2 regions of the Arthrobacter sp. UNCCL28 genome follow, and region 2 is predicted to be linked to the other one. Evidence: predicted binding sites of a transcription regulator. Region 2 holds the regulator's gene; the other holds the start of a gene.
The links. The regulator HrcA, encoded in region 2, represses chaperone genes, less so after heat shock. The targets are predictions, from matches to a motif close to TTNGCACTCGNNNNNNNCGAGTGCNAA.

Region 1 (7,836 bases), on a different contig from region 2:
GTGCCCGGCATGTCCTTTGACCCATTCGAAGGTGTACTTGCGGCCAACTATCGCCTGGTCGATGTCCTTGAGAAGGTCCACGTTCAACACAGGCTTGCCGTCGGCTTTGCGCCAGCCTTTGCGTTTCCAGCCTGGCATCCACTTGCTGATGCAGTTGATGACGTACTGGCTGTCGCAAAGGATCAGCAGCTCTTCCTCCGGCACGTGCGCCGTGGAACGGAAGAGGTCCAGGACAGCCATGAGCTCACCCTGGTTGTTGGTGCCATGCGGCCAACCTCCTGCGCGCCAACAGGAGTCATCAACGTACCAGGCCCAACCGGCCGGCCCAGGATTGCCGAGGGCGGACCCGTCGGCGGCAGCAATAATCGTCATAACGTTAATCCTGCCAGACCCCACCGACACTGAATCCGTGATAACACCCAAGTAGGTGCAGTGGATGCCCTTTGAGCGCTCATAACGGCATGTACTGCTACCTACTTGGGTGCGCACAACAAAACAGCGGCCCCCACCAAAAGGTGGGGACCGCCGTCGTTTGCTCTAAAGCGTGACGCCTGGGCGCTGTATTGCTACAGCAGAGGGGCTTAGAAGCCGCCCATGCCGCCCATGTCGTCGCCGCCGGGAGCCGGAGCGTTCTTCTCGGGCTTGTCAGCAACTACAGCCTCGGTGGTCAGGAAGAGACCAGCGATGGAAGCAGCGTTCTGGAGAGCCGAGCGGGTGACCTTTACGGGGTCGTTCACGCCGGCAGCCAGAAGGTCTTCGTAGACGCCCGTGGCAGCGTTCAGGCCGTGGCCCGAAGGCAGGCCGCGAACCTTGTCCACCACAACGCCCGGCTCGAGGCCGGCGTTGAAGGCGATCTGCTTCAGCGGAGCGTCGATGGCAACCTTGACGATGTTGGCACCGGTTGCCTCGTCACCTTCGAGGGTGAGGTTGGCGAATGCCTTGGCACCGGCCTGGATGAGGGCAACGCCACCACCGGCAACGATGCCTTCTTCAACGGCAGCCTTTGCGTTGCGGACTGCGTCCTCAATGCGGTGCTTGCGTTCCTTGAGCTCAACCTCGGTTGCGGCACCGGCCTTGATAACTGCAACGCCGCCGGCCAGCTTGGCCAGGCGCTCCTGCAGCTTCTCGCGGTCGTAGTCGGAATCGGAGTTCTCGATCTCAGCGCGGATCTGGGCCACGCGGCCTGCGATCTGCTCTGCGTCGCCGGCACCTTCAACGATGGTGGTCTCGTCCTTGGTGACAACAACCTTGCGGGCGGTGCCGAGGAGTTCGAGGCCGGCGTTTTCGAGCTTGAGGCCAACTTCTTCGGAGATGACCTGGCCACCGGTGAGGATGGCGATGTCGGCCAGCTGTGCCTTGCGGCGGTCACCGAAGCCCGGTGCCTTGACGGCGACGGACTTGAAGGTGCCACGGATCTTGTTGACGATCAGGGTGGCCAGGGCCTCGCCCTCGATGTCTTCGGCGATGATCAGCAGCGGCTTGTTGGACTGCATGACCTTCTCCAGAACCGTGACGAGTTCCTTCACGTTGGAGATCTTGGAGTTGACGATCAGGATGTACGGGTCCTCGAGGACCGTTTCCTGGCGCTCAGCGTCGGTGACGAAGTAAGCGGAGATGTAACCCTTGTCGAAGCGCATGCCCTCCGTGAGTTCGAGCTCCAGACCGAAGGTGTTGGATTCCTCGACCGTGATAACGCCTTCCTTGCCCACCTTGTCCAGGGCTTCGGCGATCAGGCTGCCGATTTCCGGGTCACCGGCGGAGATGGAAGCCGTAGCTGCGATCTCTTCCTTGGTTTCGATTTCCTTGGCGGAAGACAGCAGTTCGTTGATGACTGCCTCAACAGCCTTCTCGATGCCGCGCTTGAGGGACAGCGGGTCGGCGCCGGCGGCAACGTTGCGCAGGCCTTCCTTCACCAGTGCCTGGGCGAGGACGGTTGCAGTGGTAGTACCGTCGCCAGCGACGTCATCCGTCTTCTTGGCAACTTCCTTGACCAGTTCTGCACCGATCTTCTCGTAGGGGTCGTCCAGTTCGATCTCCTTGGCGATGGAAACACCATCGTTGGTGATCGTGGGGGCGCCCCACTTCTTTTCGAGGACGACGTTGCGTCCACGCGGGCCGAGGGTGACCTTGACGGCGTCTGCGAGGATGTTCAGGCCCCGCTCGAGGCCGCGGCGTGCCTCTTCATCAAATGCAATGATCTTGGCCATAACGGCGGTAGTCCTTTCGGGACAGTCGTTAAGAAGGTACCTGTCAGATGGGGTGCCCGCGACGGACGGTCCCTTGCCCGCGGCCTCTGTATGCCCCGCGCTCCGGACCTCACCCCACCAAGGTGTTTCTTGATCCTCCGCTGGAACCGACGCTGCCCAGCCTCGGAGTAAACCGGCCTGGACTTAGCAGTCGAACCATAGGAGTGCTAAATCAATAATTAGCACTCGGCCGGGGAGAGTGCAAGCAGAGATGCCATTTTGCTCTATAAACACAGGGCTTTCAGCCGAGGGCTGACCCGGATGCCGAGGGCTGACCCGGATGAAGCGGAAGCCGGCCAGGCGCTACGCGACGCGCACGCCTTCGGCCTGCGGCCCCTTCTGCCCCTCGCCCAGTTCAAATTCGACCCGCTGGCCCTCTTCAAGGGCACGGAATCCATCCATTTGAATGGATGACCAGTGCACAAAGACGTCGTCACCCGATTCATCCACAGTGATGAATCCGTAGCCTTTTTCGGCGTTGAACCATTTGACGGTTCCCAATGCCATGATGCCCACACTTTCGCAGTAGCCAAGACCGGTTGCCGGGATCTCCGTACCGGATCTAATCCACTGTAACCACAGTCACTCTGCCGGCGCTCCCACGGAGGGCCAGGGCATGGGTTTTGTTATTGAGGCTTAACCGAGTTGGGGCTTTGGGGCCTTGGGACGGGCCGGAGGGCTACTGGTAGCCAGGTCCTGCCACAACCACCAAGGGCTGCTGGATTTCAGGCGATTCAACAACCGACTGGATTCCCAGCAACGCGCCGAGCGCCTCGGCGTTGGCCTTCTGCCCGGGCGTGTTGTAGAAGATGACGGACGTCTGCTGCGGCAGTCCGCCCCAGTTGCCCACCGTGCCCAATGTCCAGCCATCTGCTTGCACCAGGCCGGCCACCCGGCCCGCCAAACCTGCAGTGCCTGCTCCGTTATAGACCGCTACGGGGGTGGTCTTGTCCACGGGAGCCGAAGATGTGGTTGCCGAAGGGCTCTCGGACGGGGTGGGTTCACTGGAAGCAGACGGCGCACTGCTGGATTCGCTCGGAGCAGCAGAAGGCGTCGCATCGCTTTGCTGAGGCGCCGGCGTCGAGACACTGGGCGCCGCAGTGGGAGCTACTACGCCGAGGTTTGGCAGGACCAGGAAGGCCACCAGTCCGAGGACCAGGGCCACCGCCCCAACGGTCAGGACCGGCCACAGTGTGGGACGCGCAGTCTCCTGGGCGTCACGGTGAACGCCCTGCCGGGAGGTGTTCTGCGGGACCTGGTCGAATTCGTCCTTGGCATATTTGGTCATGGTGAAGCGATGTCCTTGCTGGTTGCTGCTGACAGATCAGCCTGGCGATTTACGCGTCGGACCCCAAGCGACGTGCCGTCCGCGCGCGCTGGCGGGACGTACGTAGTCTACGCAATCTCTTGACGAGCATGGGATCGTGGGCCAACGCGTCTTCAGTATCGATCAGTGCGTTCAGGATCTGGTAATAGTGTGTAGCCGAGAGATCAAACAGCTCGCGGATCGCTTGTTCCTTGGCCCCTGAGTACTTCCACCACTGCCGTTCCAGGGCCAGCATCTGCTGGTCCCGTTCGCTGAGCGGCGAGTCGCTGCGGGTCCCGGCCGCAAGGTCTTCGAGGGCAAAACCACCTGACTGCGGCGCCATTGGTTCCGGTGCGGGCTCTGCCACGGCATACTCCTTCGACGCTTGTTGGGGAAAATGTCCTACCCCCATGTTACGGGCGAATAACAACGCTGTCATTCGCCGGGCCGGGCACGCGCGGGAGACAATGGCGGAGTGAATGGCGAGGATGCACTCTTTGACCTTGAGCCGACAGACCTGGGGGAGGCCGGTTTCGCCGGGCTGCCCGATCGCCCGCTGGAAGAGCTGATGGCCCCGGACTGGGCCGACGCCCTCCGCCCTGTGGAAGGCCAGCTTCGCAGCGCCTTGGCCTTTGTGGCGGGCCAAGCCAACAGCGGGGCCCACGTCCTTCCGGCCGCCAACAACCTTCTGCGCGCCTTCCAGCAACCGTTGGCCGACGTCAAAGTGCTGATCCTTGGGCAGGACCCGTACCCCACGCCGGGACACGCCGTCGGCCTTTCCTTTGCGGTATCACGGCAAACGCGACCCATCCCGCGAAGCCTGGCCAACATCTACCGCGAACTCCACGACGACCTTGGCCTGCCACCCCGGGTGCACGGCGACCTCAGCGCCTGGACGGATCAAGGCGTCCTGCTGCTGAACCGCGTCCTCAGCGTCAAAGCCGGAGATGCCGGTTCACATCGTGGCAAAGGATGGGAGGCCATCACGACGGCGGCAGTTACCGCCGTCGTCAACCGTACCGACGGCGTGGGGCGCCGTAGTCCGTTGGTGGCCATTCTCTGGGGGAAGGACGCCGAGGGCGTCGTGCCGCTGCTCGAAGGAGCGCCCTCGATCATCTCGGCCCACCCCAGTCCCCTCTCCGCCTCCCGCGGCTTCTTCGGTTCCAAGCCCTTCAGCCGCAGCAATGAGCTGCTTCTCGAACAGGGCGCCCAACCAGTCAACTGGGAACTGCCTGTCCTGTAACCGCTCGTCCTGAAACGCTCACTCACATCCCAAGCCCTTCAAACCCAACGCTCACTCACCTGGCTCCCGAAGCACCTGGGACATGCAAGAGGGCGTGTAACCTTCGACTCATCCCCAGCAGACGTGCAGGTAATTAGCTTAGGCTTACCTATATGACTGCTCTCCCCGTCACTTCGTCCGCCACCCGCACAACACGCCCGCAGGTCAACCTGACAGTCCTGCGGAACGAACGCCTTTCGCCGCACATGGTACGGATCGTGGCCGGCGGACCGGGCTTCGGCGACTACGCGAACAACCAGTACGTGGACCGCTACGTCAAGATCGTCTTCCCCCAGCCCGGCGTTGACTACCAGCTCCCCCTGGACCTGTGGGCCATCCGCGAGACCATGCCGCGGGAACTATGGCCGCACACCCGGACCTACACCATCCGCTGGGTGGACCTGGAAGCCCGGGAGCTGGCCATTGATTTCGTGGTCCATGGCGATGAAGGCCTGGCAGGTCCGTGGGCAGCAGAGGCCAAACCCGGCGACTCGTTGGTCTTCACGGGTCCCGGTGGCGCTTACAACCCGGCCCCGGAAGCCGACTGGTACTTGTTCGCGGGCGATGACGCCGCGATCCCGGCCATCGCCGCCTGCGTGGAGGCCCTTGCCCCTGAGGCCCGCGGAACAGTCTTCCTTGAGGTGGACAGCGAAGCGGACATCCTCCCCATCTCGGCACCCTCGGGGGTCAAGCTGCACTGGCTGTACCGCAACGGAGTACCTGCGGGTTCGAGTGACTTGCTGCTCGAGGCTCTGCGCAGCACCGAATGGCTTCCCGGCCGGGTGGACGTCTTCGCCCACGGCGAGCGGGGCTACATGAAAGGCCTGCGGGAGATTTTCTTCGTACAGCGTGGGCTGGAGCGCTCCCAGGTTTCCCTGTCCGGCTACTGGGCGCAAGGCCGCGTGGAGGAAGTGTTCCAGGCCGAGAAAAAGCTTCCGGTCGGGAAGATCTAGCCTCAGCCGCTAGCACTGGCTGCGCATTAACGACGAAAGGCACCGCCTCCAGGCGGTGCCTTTAATCGTTGGATCATCAGCGCCTGCGCACCCTGCGCCGCTCATTGCTGGACAGGCCCTTCGTCAGCGGCCTGGCCAGGTTGTCCCCGAGCACGATGCCCGCAGCCACTCCCAGCACGATGGCCCCGGCGTTGAGCATCCCGCCCGCACCAAGGAGGATGTCTCCCTCTTCCACGGTCAAAACATACATGGACCGGAAGATGGTGAGGCCGGGAAGCAGGATCAATGCCGCGGGAACTGCAACCACCAGCTGCGGCGCACCGAGTTTGAGCGCCACTACCCGGCCCAGCAGGCCGATCACCACCGCAGCCACTGCGGGCGACAAGCGATCGCCGAGTCCGGCTGCGCCGGCCCCCCACAAAACGAAGAAGCCCACCAAGCCGACTGCCGCCGTCGGGAATAACAAGCGCATTTGCGTTTGTTCGGTGACGCCGATGGCCACCACCGCAATGGCGATCAGGATCGCCCTCCCCCACAAGGGGTAGGCGTCGGGGAATGTATCAGTGACATCCAGGACGGCGCTGCCCATCAGTGTTCCGACCACCACGGCCACACCGATACCGGCCACGATGGCACCGAACGTCAACGCCGTGGAAAGGAAACGACCCGCCGCAGTCACAGGGAAGCCGTTGATCGCGTCCTGCACTGAGGAGACAAGGCGACCCGTTGGCAGGAGCAGCAGGATCCCACCGGCAACCACAATGGACGGAGCAATGTCCACACCAGCCCACCGCAGCATCAGGGCAATGAAGGTGACCAGGAACGCGCACGCCATGGTATTGAAGAAGTCCGCCGTCCGCCACCGTGCCAGCTGCCGTGACAGCAGGCTGATCAGGATGTTGGAGCAGAAAGCCACAGCAGACGCACCCAGCCCACCGCCAAGGACGCCCACGAAAACGGCCGAGAAAATACCGAACGCAATGGTGACCATCCAGCGAGGGAAAGGCTTGGCACTGCGGATGATCTCGTTCAAGCGGCGCACAGCTTCATCGCGCCCCACGCCCCCGGCCACAATGTCTGTCACCAGTTGGTGCACTTGCGCCAACCCCGCGTAGTTGTTGGTCCAGGAGCGGACAACACGCAGGAGCGTGATGGGTGTCTGGTCCTTGGGTGCGTAGTTAATGGCCACCGACTGGTTGGTGATGTCCACTTCCACGTTCTTCAATCCCAGCGCCGCCGTCACCGCGATCATGCTGGTCTCCACTTCAAGGGCACCGGCACCGTAGCGGAACATGACCTCGGCCAGATGCAGGGCGAAGTCGATGGTTTTGCGGGCGGAAGCATCCACTCCCACCACCTGGATGGTGGGGTTGGCATAAGGGCTTCCCGCCAACCGGTCCACGATGTTCATGGGCGCCGTGGGCGGGCTGTCACCTTGGACCAAGCGCATGAGCATGCGTTTGGCGTTGACGTTCTGCCGGACCTGGGATGGCCGCAGCGGCTGCGTTTTGGGCAACCCGTCAGTATGGGGCCTGCTGGCGGACCCGTCGGGGCGTTCAGTCACGCGGTGATCCTCCCTTGGCTTGTGTGATTAGCGGTTCCTCCGAAGTTTTCCTACTACCGGCAATTTCTCAAGTGGCAATCGTCCCAGCACTGTCTGGGCGGTCCCTGCGAGCTTCCTGACCGCGCGGTATCCGTGGAAGATGACCGGATTGACCGGGGCCACGAAGTCCCCCACCAGTTGGACCACTTCGCCGCCGAAGCCCTTCTTGAACTCGTACCCTCCGTGGCCGGTTTCATCCTGGCCTTGTATGCCGAACGTGCCGTAGAAGTTATACCGCGAGTATCCGTTGTTCAAGGCGTGCAGCATCATGCCCCAGTAGAGGGAAGTAGCGCCGTTGAAGTAGATGTAATCCTGCACGGTGCCGCCAATGACGCACACCAGTTCCTCGCCGGAGCAGGCAAAGTGGATGGCGGCCACAGTGGCTACGCCGACTGAATCCGGGAAGCGTTCGATGTCCTTGAGGCTGCGCTCGTAACTGTCAACGA
Region 2 (7,836 bases):
GGGGCCTCGCAGGATGCCTACGCTTCAACAGCAGTGTCCGAGCTTGACTTCGCGGCCGTTGCGCTGGAGTCATCAGGGTTGCCAAGGCGCCCAATGAGTACCGTTTTCTTTGGCGGGGGCACGCCCACGCTCCTCCCTGCCGAAGACCTCGCCCTGATTCTGCGCTCCGCGGTCAACCACTGGGGGCTTGAGCCCGGAGCCGAGGTAACCACCGAAGCCAATCCCGACTCGGTGACCCCTGAGTCCTTGAAAGTGCTGGCCGATGCCGGCTTCACCCGGGTCTCCTTCGGCATGCAGTCAGCGGTACCGCACGTGCTGAAGGTCCTTGACCGCACGCACAGCCCCAGCCGGGTGCCGCTGGTGGTCCAGTGGGCCCGAGAGGCCGGGCTCGCAGTGAGTCTGGACCTCATTTACGGTACGCCGGGGGAGTCCATGGAGGACTGGCGGTTGTCCCTCGAGACGGCTCTTTCCTATCAGCCCGATCACATCAGTGCCTACGCATTGATCGTCGAAGACGGCACCAAACTCGCGGCCCAGATCCGCCGCGGTGAGGTACCCGGAATCGACGACGACGATCACGCGGCCAAATACGAGTTGGCCGATGAATTGATTTCCAAAGCCGGCCTGGACTGGTACGAGGTCAGCAACTGGTCCCGGACTCCGGAGCAGGCATGCAGGCACAACCTGGCCTACTGGCGCGGTGACGACTGGTGGGGCGTCGGCCCTGGAGCGCACTCCCACGTTGGGGGTGTCCGCTGGTGGAACGTGAAGCATCCTTCGGCGTATGCCGGACGTTTGGGCAACGGAAGCTCGCCGGCAGCGGGCCGGGAAACACTGGATGCCGAAACCCGGGAAGTCGAACGGATCATGCTCGAAGCCCGACTTGGCACAGGGTTGTCAGTAGATGCCCTGGACGCGGTGGGGCGCCATGCAATGGCCGGGCTGATCGCCGACGGACTGGTGGATCCCGTGCAGGCCTTCAAGGGCCGCCTGATCCTTACGCTGAAGGGCCGCCTCTTGGCGGACGCCGTGGTCCGCAGGATTCTTCCCGACTGATGCCTGGTTGCCCAGCTGATGCCTGTTTGCCCGGCTGACGCTTTCGCACCCGGCCAGCTCCTGGCCGGGCAGCGGCGTGGTGGGTTACTTAACCCAGCGCAGGTTGATCTTGTAGCGGTGCGGTTGGCCATGGTTGACCCTGATTCCGGCCGAGACTGAGAAGCAGGTCAAGGCTACCCAGATGCCGGTGGCGATCACGGCGAAGATGTTGCCCACCACCGGCAGCAGCACCAGGATGTTCGCCACAACGGCGGCGATGGTTGGAGGCAGGGTGAAGTTCAACGCTTCCTTGGATTCCTGCGCCGTGAACGGTCCGCGGTCGCGGAAGATCAGGTAGATCAGCAGCGAGGGCAGGCAACCCAGAATGCCGCCGAAGTGTGCCAAAGTAGCCCACTGCCTGTCCTCGCTGGCAGTCAAAGGCAGCGCGTTTGCAGGCGCGCCATGGTACTGGGGCTGGCCTGCGGCGCTGCCCGGTTCTTCAGGAGCGTTCTCTGCCACGGTGTGTTCCCTTTACTGTAAAGATGCTGCGGTGTTGCTGTCCCAGAATACCGGCCCCGACCAGCTTCACGGGACAAACGCCTCGATGACACGTTACTTGCTGCTGCTTTGGGGGCAACGTCACGGAACAGTGAGGAAGTCGATGACTTCCTCCACCCGGCCCAGTAGTGACGCTTCAAGATCGGCGTAGCTTCGGACGGCGCCAAGGAGTCGCTGCCAGCCGAGGCCCACGTCCTCAGCGCTCTCGTGGGGCCAGCCGAACGCAGAGAGAATCCCGGTCTTCCAGTCAGTCCCGCGGGGCACTGACGGCCAGGCCTCAATGCCCAGCACTTTGGGTCTGATGGCCTGCCAGACATCGATGTAGGGGTGTCCAACAATGAGGACGTTGCCTGCTGCTCCGGGAACCGCCATGGCGTCCGCGGCGATCCGTGATTCCTTGGAACCGTCCACAAGGTGGTCCACCAGGATGCCGAGGCGTCGACCGGGGCCGGGGTTGAATGCGGAGATCGCAGACTTGAGGTCATCCACACCGTGCAAGGGCTCCACCACTATGCCCTCTACCCGGAGATCGTCACCCCAGACCTTCTCGACGAGTTCGGCGTCGTGCTTGCCTTCCACCCAGATACGGCTGGCTTTGGCCACCTGTGCCCGGTGTCCCTGAACCCGTACCGAACCCGAAGCAGTGCGCCCGTTACTGACAGCCGACGGCGCTTGGCGCGGAGCCGGGGGCATCAACCGGATCGGTTGCCCCTCAAGCAGGAAGCCGAAACCAAGCTGGAAAGACTTGGTCTTGCCCCGCCTGTCTTCAAGGGCCACGATGTGCGTGCCGCCGGTTTTTTCGACGCGGGTGACTTCGCCCACCCATCCCGACTGGACGTCCTCAAGGACCATCCCGCGCTGGACTGCTACTTCCGGCAGCTGACGTTTGGCAGGAGCTGACAGGTCCTGGGGACCCCACGTGTCGAATGCCAAGGAATTCCTACCTTTTTGCTGGGTTAATTTCTGTGCCGCGTTGTTTTGTATCGGGCTGGACCGGGAAAGTTCAATGCTAGCAACGGGGTGGCTCATACTAGACTGGTTAGCACTTGGGCATGTTGAGTGCTAAGTGGACCCGGCCCCGGTGGCCATGGCAGTTGTCAGGAGGTGGAGCAATGAGTGAGCCGCGCAAATTGGAAGTACTGCGTGCCATCGTTGAAGATTACGTACATTCGCGGGAGCCTGTGGGATCAAAGGCCCTTGTGGAAAGGCATCATCTTGGTGTTTCAAGCGCCACCATCCGCAATGACATGGCAGTTCTTGAAGAAGAAGGCCTCATAGCAGCGCCCCATACCAGTGCCGGCCGCATTCCAACCGACAAGGGCTATCGACTGTTCGTCGATCGCATCTCCCAGGTCAAGCCCCTCTCAGCGGCCGAGCGGAGAGCCATCCATTCGTTGCTTGAAGGCCCTGATGATGTCGACGACATCCTGGAGCGTACAGTCAGGCTCCTGTCGCAACTGACCAACCAGGTCGCCGTCGTGCAGTATCCCCACTCGAACCGCGCCCTGGTGCGGCACGTAGAGTTTGTGTTGTTGGCCCCCCAACAGGTGTTGGTGGTGTTGATTGCCGATACCGGCAGCGTCGGCCAGAAGGTCATTGAAACCGGTTCGGCCGTGGGCGACGACGCTTTGATGCAACTGAGGTCGCGCTTCCTGGGAAGCATCGCCGGAACGCAATTGGCCCTGTTGCCGCAAGTCCTGCCGTCGGTGGTTGCCCTGTGCCCGCCGGAGCTTCGGGGACTGGCCCAAACGTTGGCGAACGGGCTGCAGGCCCTCAGTGACAACAGCCGCGAAGAACGTATCCTCATGGCCGGTACAGCCAACCTCGCCAGGTCCAATGTGGACTTCCCGTTGAGTATCGGTCCGGTGCTTGAAGCCCTCGAGGAACAAGTTGTGATGCTCCGGTTGTTGTCGGATATGGGAGATGATCCACGCGGCGTCACCGTGAGCATCGGCCGGGAGAATCCCTACGACGGACTGGCGGAAGCATCCGTGGTGGCCACCGGTTACGGATCCGGTGCAAAAGTGGGCATCCTGGGCCCGACCCGCATGGATTACCCAACCACCATGGCCGCAGTCCGGGCCGTGGCCCGTTACCTTTCACGCATTCTCGGCGGCTGAACGCCGGTCCGAAGAAACATCCGCAGTACAACAAGGAAGAGAAACCGACTTTGAGCAGCCACTATGACGTTTTGGGAGTCTCGCCGGAAGCCACCGGGGAAGAGATCAAAAAGGCGTACCGCAAGTTGGCGCGGAAACTCCACCCGGACGTAAACCCGGGAGAGGATGTCGCGGAACAGTTCAAGGCCGTGACCCATGCTTATGAGGTCCTGTCCGATCCCCAGAAGCGCCGCGTCTACGATGCCACCGGCAACGAGAATGGAACGGACAACGGCTATGGTGGCGGTTACGCCGGCCAGGGCTTCGCGTTCCAGGACATCTTTGACACCTTCTTTGGGGGCGGCGGTGGTCATGGCGGGCCTGCCTCCCGTGTCCGACGCGGCCAGGACGCACTCATCAGCGTCCGGATTGACCTTAAGGACGCCGTTTTTGGCGTCAACAAGAAGCTGGAAGTGGACACGGCCGTAACCTGTCCCACCTGTGACGGCAGTTGCTGCCGCCCCGGCACCCACCCGGAACGCTGCGACATTTGTGGCGGCAGTGGTCAGGTCCAGCGGGCCGTCCGCTCCATCCTTGGCCAGGTCATGACCGCAGCTCCTTGCGGATCCTGTGAGGGCTTCGGCACGGTCATCAAGGACCCGTGCAACGAGTGCAACGGACAGGGCCGTATCCGCAGCCGCCGCTCCCTGACCATCAAGGTTCCCGCCGGTGTTGCCACCGGCACGCGTATCCAGTTGTCCGGCCAAGGTGAAGCCGGCCCCGCGGGTGGGCCCTCCGGCGACCTCTACGTGGAGATCCGCGTCAACAACGATTCCATGTTCATGCGCGAAGGTGACGACCTCCACGCCACCCTCAGCGTGCCTATGACGGCGGCGGCCTTGGGCACTGAGTTGCAGCTCGAAACGTTCGACGGCGCGCAGGACATCGACGTCAAGGCCGGAACCCAGTCGGGCGAGATCATCACCCTGCGGGGCCTGGGTGTGACGCACCTGCGGGGATACGGACGCGGCGACCTCAAGGTACACCTCCATGTCGAAACACCCAGCAAGCTGGATCCTGCCCAGGAGGAGCTTTTGCAGCAGCTCGCGAAACTTCGCGGGGAGCAGTTCACCGAAGGCAAGCTCGTGGCCAGCGGCGGCATGTTCGCCAAGCTTCGGGACAAGCTCGGTAACCTGTAGCGGTGAGCAACCCCGTCTTCTTCACCTCCGCCGGGAGCCTTGACGACGTACGCCCGGGAGGCACCTTCGTGCTGGAAGGTCCGGAGGCGCGGCACGCCGTCACGGTCAAACGCCTTGGGGTGGGAGAACCCGTTGACATAGCCGACGGATCCGGCGCGAGGCTGACCGGTGTGGTGGCCGAGGCCGGTCCCGCGGGCCTGACAGTCACCGCCTCGGACGTAGTCTTCGAAGACAGGCCGGACATCCGTTTGGTGCTGGTCCAGGCTTTGGCCAAAGGCGATCGCGACGAACTGGCCATCGAGACGGCTACGGAACTCGGAATAGATGCTGTGCTTCCGTGGCAGTCAGAACGTTCCATTGTTCGATGGAAGGCCGACCGTGCTGCAAAAGCCCATGCTAAGTGGGAGTCCGTGGTGGCGGCTGCGGCCAAGCAAGCACGGCGGGCATGGATCCCTGAAGTAAGGACCATGGTGGACACCGGGTCCTTGGCCAAAGCCGTTGCCGCCAGCGACCTCGCCATCATTTTGCACGAAGACGCCAAGAACCCGTTGCGGACCGTCCTTGAGGCCTGGGCGGCCTCTGGTGCTGCCGTCCCCAGGGAAGTGCTCTTGATCGTCGGGCCTGAGGGGGGAATCTCACCGCGGGAAGTAACGCGGCTCAGTGACGCCGGTGCTGTGACCGCGCTCTTGGGACATCACGTCTTGAGGTCTTCGACGGCGGGACCGGCCGCCGTCGTTCTTGCGAGCGACATCCTGGGCCGCTGGTAGCCGGACGGACCTGAACAGCTATCCGACCCTGAACAGCCGGGTGTCCGTGCTTGTCGCGATGGCGTTGCCGGCATTGTCCACTTGGGAAACGCGTACCTCGTACTGACCCGCCTTCAACGTGGCGCCGAAGGTGAACAGGCCATATTGCCCGGGTTCGCCAGTGGCTTGCGTTTGGCCGGTGAGCAGGCTGGTCTTCTCACCCTTGCCGTTGTCCTGCAGGACCTGCCAGGAGATCGGTTTGGAGCTGTCAGTGCTCCGCCCGTTGAACTTGACCAATCCGGTGGGCAGGGTGGTGTCTTCCTGGGGATCGATGATCCACAGCGGTGCCACCAAGGATGCGTCACGGGTCATGGGCTCGCCCAGCTGGACTTGACCGAACGCCATGTAGTCCTTGTGGCCGTCCACCAGGACGACCACCTGGATCTGTTGGCCCGAATTGATCAGCCCTGACGATGACGCTGCAGCGGTCGCGGTGTACACGAGTTGTTGCACGGCCCGCTGGGCCATTCCGGCGTCCAGGTTCGAGTTGAAGGCATCGCGGGAAATATCGACTGTGATGACGTTTTTTCCCGAGATGGAAGTCGCCAGGCTGGAGGGCTCCTGCCACGGTGTGAAGAAGTCATGATCCAAGGGCTTTTCCGCCATCATGATCTTCAGCGCCGTTGTCACAGGATTTCCATCGCCCGTAATGTCCCTGAACTCGCGGTAGAGGTAGACCTCTTCCTTGCTCCGTCCAATCCAGTAGACCGGAATCTTGGTGGACGCCTGGGTGGTTTCCAGCGGTGCGTTGCTGGCCGGGGCATCCTGAACGGTCAGCGGAGGGGGAGTGGGGGTGGCCTGGGAGCCGCCGCCGTTGGCGATGCAACCTGTCAGGAGGAGGACGGCAAGCATTGCAGGCACGGCAACGGCGGATTTGGTCCGCTTGTTGGTGCCTGGTGCGTTGCTGGCTGTTTTCCTGATGGGTTTCCTGTCCTGCCTTGCATGGTTTTTTGCAGCCGTCTTTGGCTGGGTTGCGGGGATCTGATTCCACCCGCTATGCCAGCTTGGCACATCGTCGACGGCGGTCAGCCGGGTTTGAGGGGGGAGAAGGCCAACTGAAACATGATTGATACCGGCTTGATGCCGAGTTGAGACAATCTGTCCGCCTCCTCCCTGGGTGCCGGATGTGGCCGGGGAGACAGGTTCGCCCGGGGCCGGGCTGGCGTAGGATTGAAGAGATTCCGGCATCAAAGCGTTCTGCGAGAGTCCGCAGCGAATGTCGAATCGATGGTGTTAGTAAGGACCAACCGGAGGAGAAAAGGCCTGAGGGCCAACACTATGAGTGAATCTTTGAACGGGCGGCTCAGGACCGGCAACGGCAACCAGCAGCCCAACGAGTTCCCGCACACTTTACCGGGCACGCGCACGGAAGTCGTCACGTTCGACAACTCCGACCAGATGGTTCACTCGCTGGGCAGCCACGACGAAGCCCTGAGGTTCATTGAGGAACAGTTCCAGGACGTCAATTTCCATGTTCGTGGCAACGAGCTCTCCATGACCGGTCCCTCCACGGTGATTCCCCGTATCATGCGCCTCCTTGAGGAAGTGCGCGGGTTGGTGGCGAAGGGGACTGTGGTGACCCCCGATATTCTCCAACAGTTGGTGTCCCTGTTGAGGACCCAGTCTGTGCAGAATCCCGCCGATGTTTTGACGCACAACATTCTCTCCAGCCGGGGCAAGACTATCCGTCCCAAGACGCTGAACCAGAAGAACTACGTGGATGCGATCGATGCCAACACGGTGATTTTCGGCATCGGCCCGGCCGGCACGGGCAAGACCTACCTTGCCATGGCCAAGGCTGTGCAGGCGCTCCAGATGAAGGAAGTCAGCAGGATCATCCTGACGCGCCCGGCCGTAGAGGCCGGGGAGCGCCTCGGATTCCTGCCAGGTACGTTGAGCGACAAGATCGATCCGTACCTTCGCCCGCTCTATGACGCCCTCCACGACATGATGGATCCCGAATCCATCCCCAGGCTGATGGCTGCCGGCACCATCGAGGTGGCACCTTTGGCGTACATGCGTGGACGCACCCTTAATGACGCCTTCATCATTCTTGATGAAGCGCAGAACACCACACCCGAACAGATGAAGATGTTCCTGACCCGTCTGGGTTTCGGTTCGAAGATGGTGGTCACCGGG

Region 1: groL (chaperonin GroEL) is a predicted target of HrcA. The motif match lies at 2,391-2,417, and genes of this name have one in related genera.

What each region holds. Positions count from the first base shown of each region.
Region 1 is NZ_FMWE01000002.1:876,983-884,818, forward strand. Features, by position in the region: gene BLQ01_RS08555 (ribonuclease HI family protein) at 1-372, opposite strand, end outside; gene groL (chaperonin GroEL) at 582-2,207, opposite strand; gene BLQ01_RS08565 (cold-shock protein) at 2,550-2,753, opposite strand; gene BLQ01_RS08570 (LytR C-terminal domain-containing protein) at 2,926-3,534, opposite strand; gene BLQ01_RS08575 (DUF3263 domain-containing protein) at 3,584-3,895, opposite strand; gene BLQ01_RS08580 (uracil-DNA glycosylase) at 4,028-4,795, shown strand; gene BLQ01_RS08585 (siderophore-interacting protein) at 4,948-5,787, shown strand; gene BLQ01_RS08590 (threonine/serine exporter family protein) at 5,864-7,351, opposite strand; gene BLQ01_RS08595 (peptidoglycan bridge formation glycyltransferase FemA/FemB family protein) at 7,379-7,836, opposite strand, start outside.
Region 2 is NZ_FMWE01000003.1:750,575-758,410, reverse strand. Features, by position in the region: gene hemW (radical SAM family heme chaperone HemW) at 1-1,056, shown strand, start outside; gene BLQ01_RS11995 (DUF4870 domain-containing protein) at 1,141-1,554, opposite strand; gene BLQ01_RS11990 (DUF3097 domain-containing protein) at 1,675-2,526, opposite strand; gene hrcA (heat-inducible transcriptional repressor HrcA) at 2,706-3,713, shown strand; gene dnaJ (molecular chaperone DnaJ) at 3,764-4,891, shown strand; gene BLQ01_RS11975 (16S rRNA (uracil(1498)-N(3))-methyltransferase) at 4,894-5,658, shown strand; gene BLQ01_RS11970 (GerMN domain-containing protein) at 5,677-6,549, opposite strand; gene BLQ01_RS11965 (PhoH family protein) at 6,976-7,836, shown strand, end outside.